DNA from 4 places in the Gorillibacterium sp. CAU 1737 genome. Region 4 is predicted to be linked to each of the others. Evidence: predicted binding sites of a transcription regulator. Region 4 holds the regulator's gene; each other region holds the start of a gene.
The links. The regulator Rex, encoded in region 4, represses fermentation and respiration genes when NADH is low (regulators of the CRP and FNR family bind a similar motif). The targets are predictions, from matches to a motif close to TTGTGAAATATTTCACAA.
Positions count from the first base shown of each region.

Region 1: adhE (bifunctional acetaldehyde-CoA/alcohol dehydrogenase) is a predicted target of Rex. The motif match lies at 1,525-1,542, and genes of this name have one in related genera.
Region 2: AAFN83_RS03820 (DUF438 domain-containing protein) is a predicted target of Rex. The motif match lies at 1,600-1,617, and genes of this name have one in related genera.
Region 3: AAFN83_RS16580 (cytochrome ubiquinol oxidase subunit I) is a predicted target of Rex. The motif match lies at 2,792-2,809, and genes of this name have one in related genera.

Region 1 covers NZ_JBDQQO010000008.1:15,252-19,743, reverse strand. The annotation lists gene AAFN83_RS16460 (SpoIIE family protein phosphatase) at 1-1,148, shown strand, start outside; gene adhE (bifunctional acetaldehyde-CoA/alcohol dehydrogenase) at 1,633-4,239, shown strand; gene AAFN83_RS16450 (serine hydrolase domain-containing protein) at 4,340-4,492, opposite strand, start outside.
Region 2 covers NZ_JBDQQO010000001.1:823,380-827,871, forward strand. The annotation lists gene AAFN83_RS03805 (YhcN/YlaJ family sporulation lipoprotein) at 1-520, opposite strand, end outside; gene AAFN83_RS03810 (hypothetical protein) at 639-1,010, opposite strand; gene AAFN83_RS03815 (cupin domain-containing protein) at 1,182-1,523, opposite strand; gene AAFN83_RS03820 (DUF438 domain-containing protein) at 1,695-2,951, shown strand; gene AAFN83_RS03825 (Crp/Fnr family transcriptional regulator) at 2,952-3,452, opposite strand; gene AAFN83_RS03830 (carboxymuconolactone decarboxylase family protein) at 3,565-3,888, opposite strand; gene lexA (transcriptional repressor LexA) at 4,002-4,492, opposite strand, start outside.
Region 3 covers NZ_JBDQQO010000008.1:48,290-52,781, reverse strand. The annotation lists gene AAFN83_RS16590 (helix-turn-helix domain-containing protein) at 1-37, opposite strand, end outside; gene yicI (alpha-xylosidase) at 200-2,515, shown strand; gene AAFN83_RS16580 (cytochrome ubiquinol oxidase subunit I) at 2,877-4,292, shown strand; gene cydB (cytochrome d ubiquinol oxidase subunit II) at 4,282-4,492, shown strand, end outside.
Region 4 covers NZ_JBDQQO010000011.1:14,461-18,952, reverse strand. The annotation lists gene dinG (ATP-dependent DNA helicase DinG) at 1-1,918, shown strand, start outside; gene AAFN83_RS18990 (redox-sensing transcriptional repressor Rex) at 1,915-2,541, shown strand; gene AAFN83_RS18985 (DUF47 domain-containing protein) at 2,629-3,246, opposite strand; gene AAFN83_RS18980 (amidohydrolase) at 3,456-4,492, shown strand, end outside.

The sequences.
Region 1 (4,492 bases), on a different contig from region 4:
AGGTCGGCCATTCCAGTCTGATCAAAAAAGGCGAGGAGCTGTGCGGGGACAAGGTCAACGTGGTGACCGGCGAGGATTCGACCATCGTCATTCTAGCGGATGGGTTGGGCAGCGGGGTGAAGGCAAACATTCTGGCCACGCTCACTTCGAAGATCGCGGGGGAGATGCTGAAGCACGGAGCGATGATCGAGGAAGTTGTGCAGACGATTGCTGAGACGCTTCCGGCCTGCAAGGTGAGAGGGGTGGCCTATTCCACCTTCACGATCCTGCAAGCCTTCCATGATGGAACGGTTTATCTGGTGGAGTACGACAACCCGCCGACGTTTCATTTTCGCAACGGCAAACTGTTTCCAGTGGAGCATACGGAGCGCATTATCAACGGGCGCAGGATCAAGGAAGCCCGCTTTCTCGCCGATACACGAGACGTGTTTCTCTTCGTCAGTGACGGAGTAATTCATGCCGGGGTAGGGGGTATCCTGAACCTGGGCTGGCAGTGGGACAACGTGGCCGAATCGCTCGGCAAGCTGATGAAGAGCAACCCCAGCGCGGAGGAAGCGGCCCATTCCCTCACCGAAACCTGCGAGCATCTGTACTGCATGGAGCCAGGGGACGATACGACCGCTGTCTGCGTCAAGTTCCGCCACCCTTCGCCGGTTTCGCTGTTGATCGGTCCTCCCGATGATTCCGAGCTCGATGATCGCGTGGTGCAGCGCTGGTTTGAATCTCCGGGAAAGAAGATCATCTGCGGCGGGACCTCTGCTAACATCGTCTCCCGCGTACTGGATCGCCCGCTTCAGGTGGAGCTCCCGGTACGGCTCGACCCCGACATCCCGCCAACCGCTCGCATGGAAGGGATCGATCTCGTCACGGAAGGAGTGCTGACGCTCCGTATGGCGCTGTTCAAGCTGAAGGAATATGCGGCAGAGGGGAGCATCCCCCGCGAAATCACGGGCAGTGATGGGGTATCCCGTCTCCTGCGACTCTTGAAGGAGGCGACGGAGATTCATTTTCATGTTGGAACGGCGATTAATCCGGCTCACCAGAACCCTAACTTTCCTGCTGATTTAAACATCAAGCTGCGCATCATCGACGAAATTGTGGTTGCCTTACGGAAGCTGGGGTATCCGACAGACCGGGTGCTTTATTAAAGGCTCAGGTGCGATAAACATCACAAGCGCAGCCTTGTCCAAATGGCAGGATGTGAATTCTGAACATCGAATCGCTTTCATCGGTGGAACTGGATGAGAACGGCAATCCTAGAGCCGCCTGGGTTTCTCTGGTTTGGGGAAAATCCTTGTGCGGCAAGGGCTACATTTTGTGTAATCGATTTCATGAGATTTTTTTCACTTAATTTTGCAAAACCTCTTGAAAAGCGGAAGAAGATGGGGTATAGTTAACTCATCGGAAGTCATTAAAGCATCGCGAGCAAGCGGGACGCAAAAAGTCCTACCGGGACTATAAATGCTCAGCGCTCGAGGATGAGAAGAACTCCGAAAGGCAACACCCCCTTTTATTTCGTTAGTTATGTGAATTTATTCACGTTACTTTTGTCACAAGTTTTGTCGCTCCTATGTTCGCTAGGCCCTGAATACCCTAGAGAAAAGCGAAAATTATGTAACGGAGGGATTTTCCATGGCAGTGGAAGAGAAGAAGCTTAAGAACGAAACGACGGTACAGGACGAAATCAACCGCCTGGTCGAAAACGCCAAGAAAGCACAAGAAGCCTTCATGGCAATGACCCAAGAACAAATCGACAAGATTGTTCAAGAAATGGCCCTCGCCGGACTCGACCAACACATGTACCTCGCCAAGCTGGCTGTTGAAGAAACCGGCCGCGGCGTTTATGAAGACAAGATCACAAAGAACATCTTCTCCACCGAATATGTTTACCACAGCATCAAGTACGATAAGACGGTAGGGGTTATCGAAGAAAACCCGTACGAAAACTACCAAAAGATCGCCGAACCGGTTGGCGTCGTGATGGGGATCACGCCGGTCACCAACCCGACCTCGACGACGATGTTCAAATCGCTCATCTCGATCAAGACCCGCAATCCGATCATCTTCGGTTTCCATCCGTCGGCTCAGCACTGCAGCTCGGAAGCCGCTCGCATTCTGCATGAAGCAGCTGTTAAGCATGGCGCACCGGAAAACTGTATCCAATGGATCGAAAAGCCGTCCATGGAAGCTACGAACGCTCTGATGAACCACCCGGGTGTAGCTCTCATCCTTGCAACCGGCGGCGCCGGCATGGTAAAAGCGGCTTACAGCTGCGGCAAACCGGCTCTCGGCGTAGGTCCTGGTAACGTTCCTTGCTTCATCGACAAGACCGCTTACCTTGAGCAAGCTGTCAATGACCTCATCCTTTCCAAGACGTTCGATAACGGCATGATCTGTGCATCGGAGCAATCGGTCATCATCGAAGAACCGGTATACGAACAAGTCAAGAAGCTCATGATCGCTCAAGGCTGCTACTTCCTGAACAAGGACGAAACGGCGAAGCTGACCGCTATGGCGCTCAAGCCGGAAACCTGCGCGGTTAACCCGGACATCGTCGGCCAACCGGCCACGAAGATCGCCGAAATGGCAGGCATTACGGCACCGGCCGGAACGAAGATCCTCGTTGCCGAAATCAGCGGAGTCGGAACCAAGTTCCCGCTGTCTGCTGAAAAGCTGAGCCCGATCCTCGCTGCTTACCGCGTCAAGAACGCTCAAGAAGGCATCGAACGCGCTGCACAAGTTGTTAGCTTCGGCGGCATGGGCCACTCCTCGGTCATCCACTCGAACGACGACGCCGTCATCCAAGCGTTCTCGGATCGCCTGCAAACGGGCCGGATCATCGTCAACTCGCCTTCGACCCAAGGCGCCATCGGCGACATCTACAACACGAACCTTCCTTCGCTGACGCTGGGCTGCGGTTCCTACGGACGCAACGCTACCTCGTCGAACGTAACGGCCGTCAACCTGATCAACGTGAAGCGCGTTGCTTTCCGCACGGTCAACATGCAATGGTTCAAGGTACCGTCCAAGGTTTACTTCGAAAAAGGCGCTACCCAATACCTCGCCAAAATGCCCGACATCAGCCGCGTCATGATCGTCACCGACCCTGTCATGGTGAAGCTCGGCTATGTAGAGAAGGTAGAACACTATCTGCGCAAACGCCAAACTCCGGTATTCATCGAAGTGTTCTCGGAAGTTGAACCTGATCCGTCGACCTCTACGGTTGACCGCGGCGTAGACATGATGAACCGATTCCAACCGGACTGCATCATCGCACTGGGCGGCGGTTCCCCAATGGACGCAGCGAAGGCCATGTGGCTGTTCTACGAATATCCGGATACCAGCTTCCATGCCCTGAAGCAAAAGTTTATGGACATCCGCAAGCGGATCTACAAATACCCACGCCTCGGCAAGAAGGCTCAATTCGTCGCCATCCCGACCACTTCGGGTACTGGTTCGGAAGTAACCTCCTTCGCGGTTATCACCGACAAGAACCAAGGCAACACGAAGTACCCGCTGGCTGACTACGAGCTCACGCCGGACGTAGCCATCGTCGATCCGGAATTCGTCTACTCGCTGCCGAAGGTTGCCGTAGCCGACACCGGTATGGACGTTCTGACCCACGCCATCGAAGCTTATGTTTCGGTCATGGCCAACGACTTCACCGACGGTCTGGCGCTCAAGGCCATCAAGCTGGTCTTCGACAACCTGGAAAAATCGTACATGACCGCCGACCCGGCTGCCCGCGAACACATGCACAATGCATCCTGCATCGCCGGCATGGCCTTCGCCAACTCGTTCCTCGGCATCAACCACAGCCTGGCACACAAATGGGGTGCTGAATTCCACACCTCGCACGGTCGCACCAATGCCATCCTGATGCCGTATGTCATCAAGTACAATGCTCAAAAACCGACGAAGTTCCAATCGTTCCCGAAATATACGCACTTCATCGCCGACGAGCGCTATGCTGAAATCTCCCGCTTCCTGGGCCTGCCGGCTCGCACGACGGAAGAAGGCGTGAACAGCCTGATCGAAGCCATCCGCAAGCTGAACAAGATTCTCGGCATCGAGGACTCGTTCCAACAAGTCGGAATCAATGCGAAGGAATTCGAAGCAAGAGCCGACTACCTGGCCGACCGCGCCTTCGAAGACCAATGCACCACGGCTAACCCGCGGATGCCGCTCGTTACCGAACTGGCTCAAATCTACCGTGACGCATTCTACGGTACCAAGTAAGCTGCCGAAACATCTTCTTCTCCCCCTGCCATCTCGATAGATAAGCCAACAGCAGGTCTCTGGTTCAACCGGAGGCCTGCTGTTTTTTGTTCGGGGTCTTTTAGGAGTAGGGGATGGAGAGCATGTTCCAATAGAAGAAAAAGGCGGTGGAGAGGAAACTGAGCAGAAGCATGAATCCGCTGATAGCCATGCGGCTGCGCCAATGCGAGGCGCCCTTTTTCCGTGATCGGAGAACCTGGATGGCTGGAAGAAG
Region 2 (4,492 bases), on a different contig from region 4:
TACCAACATCGTCCGAATAGTAACGGACAGATTGTCCGTCCGTTGGCTCCAAGTGCATTCGAAGGCCTTGAATTCGCATGATCAGATTTTTGTCGGTCGTAACATGAACAAGCGAATGCGGATGGAGCCCCTTGACGATTCGGGTTGCCTGGTTTTTTGCTTGATTTTCTTGTGCCATGTTCGGTATATCTAACCCAATCAACACATGGTTTCCATGGATTAAGGCTGTCGCCATCTGGATCCCGTTAACGGTGGTTAATTGTTCCGCGGTTTTATCGGCAACTGCCCTTTCGGAAGAGGCTGGGGTTCTATATCCTTGTGTACGAATATAGGGGCCTTCTGTTTTTACCCCCGTTTGTTCGTGTGGCATACGGTGTGATTCGGAACGAACTTGCTCATTTTGGGGGATTGGGCCGACGGAATGATAACTTTGAGGCCTCATGTTTCTTGCTGAGCAGCCGTTTGAAAAGACTAGAATAAGGCTGATCGCGAGCAACATGATTAGGGTTTGTCGTTTCATCTTGTCCACCTCCGCCCCATACTGTGTACCCGAATTGAATGAATTATGCGTGTACAAAGAGGGGGGGAGCTGCTGCTCTCCATCTATAGGAAAAGAACGCCCCAGAGGAGGCGTTCCGTTATTCGATCAGTCCCATTTTTCGCAGGCGGTTCATGATGGCGATTTGCTTCTCCGTTGCCACATGTTGCCCTCTTAGCGTCTCTAAGTCGAAGTAGAAGTCCGAATGGTCAGATGCTCGTTGAATGAGTTTGGTTGTGATTTCAAGGTCGTGATCGTTCTCCAACACTCCCCCAAACTCCAACAAGTTTAACCGCAGCAGGTCCCTCAGCGAAGCAATGTCGTGTTCTCTCAATACCTGCAATGCCGGAGCCAGTTGCTCCCGTTCCTTGGTACTCGAAGCCACCGCACTCAAACTGGAGACTAGCAGGTGCTGACATTCGGGCGGCAAAGGGAAGAGAACATACAAAGGGATCAATAGTTTGTTGTTCATGCTGTCACCCCCGCTGTGAGCATAGCATAGGCGCTTTACAGGATTGAAGCGGTAAATGTATCCAATGCAGAAAAACGGACATTCCTGATGCCGGGCGCGGTCTTTTGGCTTGCATGTGCCAAAAGACTGTTCCAAGCAAAGGAATGTCCGTTATTTAGCGGGAAGGATGGATTACACGTTCTGAGTGTATGCCTCGCTAGGCGGCTGCAGAAGGGTGACCAGAAGGCTGGACTTCTCATTCGAGCTGCCAGCATATGCGAAGGTATCCTCACCGGAAATGTGCAAAAGATCACCCTTCTCGACGGAATGCGGCTCACCCGCAACGGTCATAACGCCGCTGCCTTCGAGGACGGTAATGTACACGATGGAGCCGGGGTGTTTATGCTCGGGAAGGGTATGGCCGGGTCCGAAGTTCAGGACAAACACGGCATGATCCGCTTCTTTAAATAACATGCGCTTGGTAAATCTCTCTTCCAGGTACTCTTGGTATTGAGCGATCACTTTCTTTTCCATGGGGATCACACTCCTTTGGGCTTGGATCGTATCACGATCGAGTCATTTTCATTTTGTCCTCTTTTTGGTGTGCAAGTTGTGATCTGAATCACAAGATGGTTCCCTTCAACTTGGTAGTGTAGGAAGTGAGATGAGAATCGTTATCAAGTGAAACTTGAAGGAGGAACGATGATGAGCGAAATTATCAACAATCGTGAGCATGCTGCTTCGATGCGCCCGGAGCGCCGGCAAATGCTCAAGGAGATCATAAAGGATTTGCATGATGGAAAACAAGTGGAGGACGTAAAACGACGCTTTGACGAAGCCGTCGGCTCTGTATCGGTTCACGAAATCTCCGAACTGGAGCAAGCGCTCATGGAAGAGGACGGGATTCCTGTCGAGGAGGTACAACGGCTATGCAGCGTACACGCGGCCTTGTTCAACGGATCGATTGAAGACATTCACCGCTCTTCCAATCCAGAGGATCAGCAAGGGCATCCGGTGCATACCTTCAAGCTGGAAAACCGGGAGATCGAGCGGCTGGTCTCGTTCACCATTTCTCTGCACAGGGATCGGTATTTGAAAGACCCGTCCGAGGAGACTCGGATGAAGCTGATCGAAGACTTCTCGCTTCTCTACGATGTGGATAAACACTACAGCCGCAAAGAAAATCTGCTGTTCCCTTACCTCGAAAGATACGGCATCTACGGACCGACGAAAGTGATGTGGGGTGTGGATGACGGGGTACGACTGGGCATCAAAGAGGTATTGGCCGCGCTCAGAACGGGTGAAACCGCTCCGGCCGAACTGAACGGGCTCATGGAAAGAGTGCTGAATGAAGTGACCCAGATGATCGTCAAGGAAGAGAATATTTTGCTGCCGATGTCCTTGGAAAAGTTGACGGAGGACGAATGGCTGAAGATCGCCCATGAAAGCGCGGAAATCGGGTTCTGCTTGACTGCGCCGGAGCGGGAATGGATCCCGGCACGAGTTCCCGAGCCGGCTGAAGCGGCAGAATCCGAAGAAGCAGAGCTGCCTCATGCAGCAGGCCGAGTGCGGATGGCGACCGGCAGTCTTTCCATCGAGCAACTGGAGGGGCTGTTGAATCACATGCCTGTGGATCTCACGTTCATCGATGAGGATGATGTGGTTCGTTACTTCTCCCACGGGAAGGATCGCATCTTCGCAAGAACGAAGGCGGTCATCGGCCGTACGGTCCAAAACTGCCATCCGCCGCAAAGCGTTCATGTCGTGAATCAGCTGCTGGCAGACTTCAAGGCTGGAGTGAAGGATGAGGAGAGCTTCTGGATTCCTTTCCGGGAACGGTTTGTCCATATTCAGTATTTCGCTGTACGCGCAGAAGATGGTCGTTACTTGGGAACACTGGAATTTACCCAGGATATCGGTCCTCTGCAAAAGCTCACGGGTCAAAAACGGATTCTGTCGTAATCAGCGACGGGGATTTCGCATAAGCCGATTGACGGTTTCGCGTCGCAGCCCGATGATCTGTCCGATCTCGCCCTGCGTGAGCAGGTCTGTGAGGGAAGCCGGTTGAATATACGCGTCAAACCATTCTTGAAGCCGATTCAGACGGGCGGCGGGGGATACCTCGGTTAATTGATCGATTCGCTGCTGCATCATTTGAAGCTTGAGCTGCAGCTGCAGGGCAATCGCTCGAAACCGTTCGGGATCTTCCTCCAAGCCCCGGTACCATTCCTTGTTCGACAGAACTTCGATCTCGCAGGTCGTGAGCGCTAGGGCCGTTCCATAATAGGGGTTTGGGCTGATTAAGGAATGATGCGGAATAATTTCGTGGGGTACAATGACGTTAACCAAAAGCTGGCTTCCATCCTCATGTACGCGGACAATCTTGAGCATGCCGCTTTTGATGTGGTAGAGAGGACCGGACTCCCCCTGGCGAAACAGAGTATCTCCCTTTTGCAGAATCATTGATGTTCCTCCCGTTCTTGGAATCGCTTCTCTGATTATAGCGATTATCCAAGGCGAAAGCCAAGAGAAAAGGCCCTCAAGTCATGCCAGGCATGACTCGAGGGCCTCCTTGTTACTCCTCGCGGTCATAGGCGGCGAGTGCAGCGGGCAAAGCTTGAATGACACTTTGTCCGACAGCGGGAAGTCCGATTAGGATGGCGCTGATGATTTCATCACGGCTTGCTCCCAGCGATTTCGCATGGCTGACGTGAAAGGGAATTCCGCTCTCCATGCGGACGGCCGCGAGGACGGCGAGGTAAGCGAGCTCCTCGGTTTTGGGATCGAGGCTGCTTGCGGTCCCAAGCTTGTGAACGGCCTCCATCCAGGCAGCCTGATGATTCGGGGCCTCCCGTAGAAAGGTCTGGAAGGAAGAGCTGACTCCGTTGGTTGTGCTCATGAAGCACCTGCTTTCTGTAGAATTGAGCCCAAGAATAGAAAACAGCCTCTTCCACATGCAAGCATCATGCTGTGGAAGAGGCTGGACTTGGCTGATTCGGTGTCTGCCTTCTCTTAATGGATGTCCCGGTAAACGCCGATGACTTTGCCGAGAATGGAGACATTCTTGAGCAGGATCGGCTGCATCGTCGGGTTATGCGGCTGAAGGCGTATGTAATCCCTCTCTTTGTAGAAGCTCTTCACGGTTGCTTCGTCGTCTTCATTCATGGCGACGACGATATCGCCGTTGTTCGCGGTGCTCTGTTGACGGACGATGACGTAATCTCCGTCATGAATACCGGCATCGATCATGCTGCTTCCTTGAACGGTCAGCATGAACACCGTATGATCGCCTACCACATGATTGGGTAGAGGGAAGTAATCTTCAATGTTCTCGGTAGCGGTGATCGGTACCCCCGCGGTTACCTTGCCGATTAAAGGAACGCGAGCGACGGAATAAGAGAACGGCGTAGACGCTTCATCGCCGGGAGACAGCAATTCGATAGCGCGAGGCTTCGTTGGATCTCGACGAATCATGCCCTTCTTCTCCAGACGGTCCAGGTGAC
Region 3 (4,492 bases), on a different contig from region 4:
GGGTTTCCTTAAGCAGGTGGCGGGCTGTTCCGTCCATACGCGGGTCAGCTCCTCATACAAAATGGTTTGGGTTACATCAAAATCGTGATATAAAATCGCATTAATCTGTTAGTTTAGCGTTTGTTTTATCAGTATAATGCAAGTATACACGTTTGAAAATGCTTACACCACAATTCCTTCAAACGAAAGGCGGTTCGTCATGAAATTCAACAACGGCTATTGGATGCTTCGGGACGGCGTTGATCTGCAAGGCGCAGTTCATGCAGTGGACTTCACCGAACAAAACGGAGTTTTGACGGCTTACGTCGCTCCGAAGGCGGTAGCTCATCGCGGAGATACCCTCAACTCGCTTTTGCTTACCGTGGAATTCCGTTCTCCGGCTCCCGGCGTGATCGGGGTCAAGATTATTCATAACCTGGGCGTGCGTGAACGCGGACCGGTCTTCCAACTGACCGAGCAAGGCAAGAGCCATGCGGTCATTACGGAAACCGAGACCGAAAAGATCTTCACCACCGGCTCCCTCAGCGCTCATATTGCGAAAGGCGTTCCGTGGTCGCTTTCCTTCTACCGCGACGGCGAGCGCATTACCGGCAGCACGACCAAGTCGATGGGCTACCTCACCGAAGGCGACAAAACTTATGTCCGCGAAGAGCTGGATCTGGGCGTAGGCGAGTATGTATACGGCCTTGGCGAGCGCTTCACCGCATTCGTGAAGAACGGCCAAACCGTCGACATCTGGAACGAAGACGGCGGCACGAGCTCGGAGCAAGCATATAAGAACATCCCGTTCTACGTGACCAACAAGGGCTACGGCGTGTTCATCAACCAACCGGAGAAGGTTTCCTTGGAGATCGCCTCTGAGAAGGTGAAGAAGGTTCAATTCAGCGTGGAAGGCGAATCGCTGGAATACTTCCTCATCGACGGCCCGCAAGTAAAGGATGTTCTCGTCAAGTACACCGACCTGACCGGCAAGCCGGCGCTTCCGCCCGCTTGGACCTTCGGGCTTTGGCTCACCACCTCCTTTACGACTAACTATGATGAAGCAACGGTTATGTCCTTTATTGATGGAATGGCAGAGCGCGATCTTCCGCTGCATGTCTTCCACTTCGACTGCTTCTGGATGAAGGGCTACCATTGGACCGACTTCGAATGGGACAAGGACGTATTCCCGGACCCGGTAGGCATGCTTGCCCGCATCCATGAGAAGGGCCTTAAGGTCTGCGTCTGGATCAACCCTTACATCGCCCAACGTTCCCGCCTCTTCAAGGAAGGCATGGACCTGGGTTACCTGGTGAAAAAGGCAAACGGCGACGTTTGGCAGTGGGATATGTGGCAATCGGGCATGGCGCTCGTGGACTTCACGAACCCGGATGCCTGCGAATGGTATGCTTCTTACCTGCGCGGCCTGGTCGACATGGGCGTCGACTCCTTCAAGACGGACTTCGGCGAGCGGATCCCGACGGATGTGGTCTACTTCGACGGCTCCGATCCCAACAAGATGCACAACTACTACACCCAACTGTACAACAAGGTGGTCTTCGAGGTTCTGGAGGAAAAGCTCGGCAAGAACGAAGCCGCTCTGTTCGCCCGTTCCGCAACGGCCGGCGGCCAGCAATTCCCGATCCACTGGGGCGGCGACTGCTACGCCAACTATGAATCGATGGCCGAAAGCCTTCGCGGCGGTCTCTCGCTCGGCCTGTCCGGCTTCGGCTTCTGGAGCCATGACATCGGCGGCTTCGAGAACAAGGCACCGGCTCACGTCTTCAAGCGGTGGCTCGCCTTCGGTCTCCTGTCCAGCCACAGCCGTCTGCACGGCAGCGAATCGTACCGGGTACCGTGGACGTACGATCAGGAAGCGGTCGATGTCACGCGCTTCTTCACCAAGCTGAAATGCAGCCTCATGCCGTACCTGTTTGATACGGCAGCGGTCGCTCACGAGCAAGGCTTGCCTTCCATGCGCGCCATGCTGCTCGAATTCCCGGAAGACCCGACGACCGATCAACTCGACCGTCAATACATGCTCGGCTCGAATGTTCTCGTTGCTCCGATCTTTGACGAGAATGGTCGCGTAACCTATTACCTGCCGGAAGGCACCTGGACGCATCTCCTGACAGGAGAGACCGTTCAAGGCGGCAAATGGTTCAAGGAGCAGTACGACTTCTTCAGCCTTCCGCTCTTCGTTCGCTCGAACTCGATTCTGGCGACGGGCGCAACGGATAGCCGTCCGGACTATGACTTTGCGGACGGCGTGAACCTTGGCATCTATGCCCTGGAAGACGGCCGCACAGCGGAAGCTTCGGTTCGCGATCTGTCCGGCCGGGTCGAGCTTACGGCTCGCGCAGAGCGCAGCGGCAAGACGATCACCCTGTCCGTCAGCGGCAAAGGCAAAGCCTTCACCGTCTCCGTCAAGGGAACCGGCGCGATTGCCTCCGTCAAGGGCGGCGAGCTGGCAGGCGACGCCATCCGCGTAGCCGCAGGCGCCGAACAAACGACGCTCGTCATCGAGCTGGCGTAAGCAGCTATTTCTTCACATGCATAGGACCCCTGCCGGTTCACCTTACGGTGATTTGGCAGGGGTTTTCTTTTGAAGGAGATCGGCTATTGGAATGGATAGCGGCTCCGAAGGCGGACGGGGCAGTTCCTCAAGCAAATGGCGGATTTTTCTCACAATTCTTCAATTCCAGATACCCCCATAATCTTGAGAAATCTGTAAACATTGCGGTCCTATTCACAATATGTTTTTATTTTAGACAAATAATTGTTCTAATTTGCACAACTGGCCTTCAGGCGTATGTGATATAAATCATATATATGACTTTTCCCATGGGATACAGTAAGCCTGCATGGGGATAACTCTAGGAAAGAAGGGGCAAAGGATGGACGTTGTTTTCCTGTCGCGGTTACAATTTGCGACAACTACGATTTTCCACTTTCTGTTCGTACCGCTCTCCATCAGCATGGCGCTATTCGTCGCCATCTTGGAAACGATGTATGTTCGGACAGGAAAGGAAGAGTACAAAAGCCTCGCCAAATTTTGGGGCAAGCTGTTCCTCATCAACTTTGCCGTCGGCATCGTAACCGGGATTCTTCAAGAATTCCAATTCGGGATGAACTGGTCAGCCTATTCCCGATTCGTCGGAGACGTCTTTGGAGCTCCGCTGGCCATTGAAGCGCTGCTCGCGTTTTTCCTTGAATCGACGTTCCTCGGGATCTGGATTTTCGGTTGGGATCGCTTGAGCAAGAAGGTCCATCTGCTGTGCATTTGGCTCGTTTTCATCGGGACGGCTATCTCCGCCTTCTGGATTCTGATCGCGAACTCCTTCATGCAGCACCCGGTCGGCTTTGAAGTCAACAACGGGCGCGCGGAGATGAACGATTTTCTCGCCCTCATTACGAACGGGCAGTTGTGGGTGGAATTCCCCCATACGATCTTCGGGGCTCTGATGACCGGTGCGGCATTTGTCTTCGGCGTCAGCGCTTGGAAAATATTCCGCAAGCAAAATGCGGATCTGTTCAAATCGACTTTTCTTATCGCAACCATCATCGGGTTAATCGGGTTCTTCGGCGTGGCGCTATCGGGTCACTCCCAAGCTCAATATCTGGTGAAGACGCAGCCTATGAAGATGGCTGCTTCCGAAGCGCTCTGGGGGAAGAGCGGCGATCCTGCGGGCTGGAACCTCATTGCGTTCATTGACCCGGATAAGCAGGAAAACAGCTTTGAACTCAACATACCTGGACTGCTCAGCTTCCTCTCCTACAGCAAGTTTTCGGGGGAAATTAAGGGCATTCAGGAATTGCAAGCCGAATATACGCAAACCTATGGAGAAGGCAATTACATTCCCCCGGTTCGCACGACCTTCTGGAGCTTCCGGATCATGATCGCAGCGGGAATGCTGAGCTTCCTTCTCTTCGCTTACGGGCTCTACCTGCACCGCAAGAAGAAGCTCGACAAGCTGGGCAAGTTCTTTACGAGATCCGCGCTCTTCGGAATTTCGCTTCCGTTTATCGCAAACACATCCGGCTGGATTATGACGGAGATCGGGCGTCAGCCATGGACCGTCTTCGGCCTGATGCGGACGGAGGACAGCGTTTCGCCTAGCGTCAGCGCGGGTCAGGTTCTGTTCTCAGTTATCACGTTTACCGGCATCTATGCCATTCTTGGCTGCGTTATGGCTTATCTGTTCGTGAAGGTCATCAAGAAAGGACCTTACGGTGAAAAGCCGGAGGCTGCAATCGCCAAGGATCCGTTCAGCGATTCCTTTAAGAAAGGGGGCAAGCGCCGTGACTCTTAATGAGCTCTGGTTCATCCTTGTCGCCGTGCTGTTCGCCGGCTTCTTCTTCCTGGAGGGCTTTGATTTTGGCGTTGGGATGTCGACGCAGTTCATCGCGAAGAACGACAAAGAGCGCCGTGTCCTGATCAACTCGATCGGGCCGTTCTGGGATGCCAATGAAGTATGGCTGATCACCGCCGGCGGTGCCATGTTCGCGGCTT
Region 4 (4,492 bases):
CACGCACACCATCAACCTGCAGGAGCAGCTGCGGCAGAGAGACCTCCCGTTATTGCAGGATATCTTCCCCGTCGACTTCCGGGTCGCTCTTCTGAAAGGGCGGAGTCATTACCTGTGTCTGCGCAAGTATGAGCAGAAACTCACCTATGCGGAATATGAGCATGGCCGAGAAGATCGCCTCATGGCCGCGCAGATGGTTACGTGGTTGACGGACTCCGAACGGGGAGAGGACGAAGAGCTGCACTTTGGACGCAACGGCTTGGACTTCTGGCGTTCCGTCTCAAGCGATGCGGACTCTTGCTTGAACCGCAGTTGTCCCTGGTTCAAGAAATGCTTTTACCATCGGGCGCGATCCGATGCGTCGGAAGCGGACCTCATCATCACGAATCACTCGCTACTCTTTACCGATATTAAGGCGGAGCATCGGATTCTCCCGGGCTTCAAACACCTTGTGGTAGACGAAGCGCACAACTTTGAGGAAGTTGCCGTGAAGCACCTGGGTACCGAGATCTCGTGGTACTCTTATGTGAACGCCATCACGCAACTGTTTCGAGATGGACGCTCCGGGCAGCTGCCATTTGTCCGAAACCGGCTGCTTCACGCGGACGATGTGCCCCGGGAAAAGGCAGGAGCTTGGGTGGAAGCGATCGACGACCTGCAGCCTGCCCTTCTGGACATCCGCGAACGCTGGGACGAGCTGGCAGGACTGTTGTATGAAAGCCTCGCCCATTCCGGCGGGGATGCCACGGAGGGGCCGCTTACGAAGCGCATTCCCGAGAGTCCAAAGCCCATAGGCTGGGGAACACTCCTGGACCGGGAAGAGGAGCTTTATGCCCGACTGAGCTCCGTCCTCAAAACGCTCGATAAGCTGCTCCTCGAAATGAAGGAGCAAGAAGAAGTGATGGACCTTCAAGGGCTCGTCACCAACATGGGCGGAAGCGTCAAGGAGCTGTACCGGCATCGGGATGCGGTTCGTTTCTTCCTGAAGCAGGCGGACTCGAACTATGTGTACTGGATGGAAGGGGCCGCACAGCAGAAGGTAAAATCCCTCCAGCTGATGGCTGTTCCCGTCGATGTGAGCTACCTGCTCCGCGATGCTTTCTTCAGTGTGAAGGACAGTGTCATCTTGACCTCCGCTACCTTGTCAGTAGGCAAAACCTTCGACTATATCACCGATCAGCTCGGCCTTCGCAAGTCGGCTGAGGAGAACCGGCTGCGTACGGTCATGCTGCCTTCTCCCTTCCAGTACCGCAAGCAGGCGCTCATGATCATCCCGCGAAACTTTCCGGTGATGAAGGGCATTCGCGGCGAAGAAGAGTTTACCGCAGCGCTGACGGATTCACTCGCGGATGTAGCCAAGGCGATGGAAGGGCGCATGCTCGTGCTGTTCACCTCTTATCGCATGCTGCGCCAGGTGCACAGTGTGTTGAAGGAACGGTTGACCCCGGAGGGGATTCAAGTGCTCGGGCAGGGCATCGACAGCACGAGCCGAAGCAAGTTAGTTCGCCTCTTCCAAGGCTCGGGCACGAGCATTCTGCTGGGCACGAGCAGCTTCTGGGAGGGTGTCGACATCCCAGGAGACGCCCTGAGCTGCCTCGCCATCGTTCGCCTGCCCTTCCAGCCGCCGAATCATCCGGTGGTGGAGGCGAAGAGCGAGCGGATCAAGGAAGCGGGCGGGAATCCCTTTATGAAGCTGTCTGTCCCGCAAGCGGTCATCCGCTTTAAGCAGGGCTTCGGGAGGCTCGTGCGGACGACGAAGGACAAAGGCGTTGTGTTGGTATACGATACTCGCATTCTGGAAACGTATTATGGGAAGCATTTTCTGTATTCACTGCCGGGTCCGAAGATCGAGCACATGAATGTCCATCAGCTGGTTCCGCGCATACACGAATGGATGGAAGGGGAAGAAGAAGCATGAAGACGACGACAGAGAAAATATCGGAAGCGGTGGTTCGCCGGCTTCCCGTGTACTTGCGTTACTTGACCGAGCTGCTCACCAATGGCGTTCAGACCGTATCCTCCCAGGATCTCGGCCGACGTCTCGACCTCAACCCGGCTCAGATTCGCAAGGACCTCGCCTACTTTGGAGATTTCGGCAAGAAGGGCATCGGCTACGACGTCGAGTACCTGATCGAGAAGATCCGTCAGATCCTCAAGCTGGATCGCGACATCGCGGTCGCCCTTGTGGGTGCCGGGAACCTCGGGAAGGCCCTCAGCAATTACAACGTCTACCTGAACGACAACATGCGCATCGTCGCATTGTTTGACTCTCATCCTTCCACCGTTGGCACGCACATCAATAACCTGGCCGTGCAGCCAATGGAGGAAATGAGCGATTCGGTCAAGCAGCTTCACGTTCGCGTCGGGATCATCACCGTTCCGGGATCGGAAGCCCAAAAGGTGGCGGATGACCTTGTTCAAGCCGGGGTGGAAGCGATCCTGTCGTTTGCACCTGCCATCATCAAGGTGAAGGAAGGCGTTCGCGTTCATTACGCAGACTTCACCACCGAGCTGCAGAGCTTGGCCTTCTATCTGGAATAGACCCACCCACAGCATGCAAAAAAGGCTATCTCGTCCGGAGTTGTTTCCGGGAGGTAGCCTTTCTTTTGCAAAAGATGGGTTAAGCGATTAAGCGTAACGAAGAATGATGCTGTCAAGAATGTTAGCCACACGCTCGCAAGCGTCGGTTGCTTCTTCGAGCCGCTCGTACACTTCCTTGATCTTGAAGTCGCTGTACGGATCGGTTGGCGAGATGAAGATGTGGCGGATGCCTTCGCGAAGCAGGCGGTCGCCTTCATTTTCCAGGCTGTTGATGATGACCGTGTGCTCGCTGATCTGATTGTACTTCTTCTTAGACAGAAGCTTCAGCGCTTCAACGATGTGCTCGCAGGCGCTGACGATTACTTCGGAGAATTTCAACATATACTCGTCAGATTTCTCGATGTTCAAGTAATCAAAACGAGCCGATGTTTCTTCAATGTAGTCGATGACATCGTCCATCTTGTTGGCCAGGTCCATGATATCTTCACGGTCGAGCGGAGTGATGAACACCTTGTTCAAGCCGCGGTAGATGATATGCGAGATGTTATCGCCTTTGTGTTCCAGGTCCTTGAGCTGATCGATGTAGGTTACGGGAGGCTTGGCCCCGCTCATCGCTTCGCGGAACAGCTTGGCCGCTACCAGGGTGTTTTCAGCGGCTTCCTGAAGCAACCCGAAAAAGTCCGTATCGCTTTTCTTTTGAAACATGTGCCTTTGCTCCTTTTTTGACTAGAAAATGGAACCCTTGTGCCAGGATGGACGAGCTTGAGATTCCTAATTGTAAAGGTAACATAAACGTTCGGCCCTGCGCAATGCATCCCGTTTACAATTGCATGGACAATCCCTCGGCTTGCCTTGCTTTTGACGGGTTCGCGTTGTACATTGGGAAGGAAGCCTCATGGAAAGGATTCGGTGGAATGAAACGGATACTCGTGAAAAATGGACTTTTTCTAACGGGGAGCGAACAAGCTCCTGTTCTTCATGGCTCCATGATCGTCGAAGGCGATCGCATTGCTTATTTGGGAGAATCAGTGCCCGCCGAGGAGCTGGCGAAGGGCTTTGATGAGACGGTGGATGGTAAGCATCGTCTGTATATGCCGGGCCTAGTCAATACTCATGGGCACGCTGCCATGTCTCTCCTGCGAGGAGTAGGCGATGATCTGGCCTTGCAGGTTTGGCTGGAGGAGAAAATGTGGCCGAACGAAGCTCGTTTTACAGCAGAGGATATTCGCGTCGGCTCGCTTTTGTCGATCGTGGAGATGCTCAAGTTCGGCACGACCGCGTTCGTCGATATGTACGACCATATGGATGAGGTCGCAAGAGCGGTGGAGCAGTCGGGAATGCGCGGCTGCCTGGCTCGCGGCGTCATCGGGCTATGCCCGCCGGATGTTCAGGACGCCAAGCTGCAGGAGGCCATTCGCTTCGCCAGGGAATGGAACGGAGCGGCAAACGGCCGGATCACCACCATGATCTCGCCGCATGCTCCGTATACCTGCCCGCCGGATTACATTCTGCGCTTTGTCGAAGCCTCGCATGAGCTCGGCCTTCCGATTCATACGCACATGTCGGAGACGGCCCGCGAGGTTGCCCAAAATGAACAGGAATACGGGCTCCGGCCGGTGGAACACCTGGAGAAGCTCGGCGTGTTTGACCGCCCCAGCCTGGTGGCGCACGGCGTTCACCTGAATGAGCGGGAAATTGAGATTCTCGCTCGCCATGATGTGCGCGTCTCGCACAATCCGGGAAGCAACCTGAAGCTGGCAAGCGGCATCGCCCCCGTGCCGGAGCTGCTTCGAGCCGGCGTCAAGGTATCGCTTGGCACGGACGGTCCGGCCAGCAACAACAACCTTGACCTGTTCGAGGAAATGCGGCTTGCTGCGCTCCTTCACAAAGGAACAAGCGGAGACCCGACGGCTGTGCCTGCCGTGACGGCGTTCCACATGGCAACCTCCAT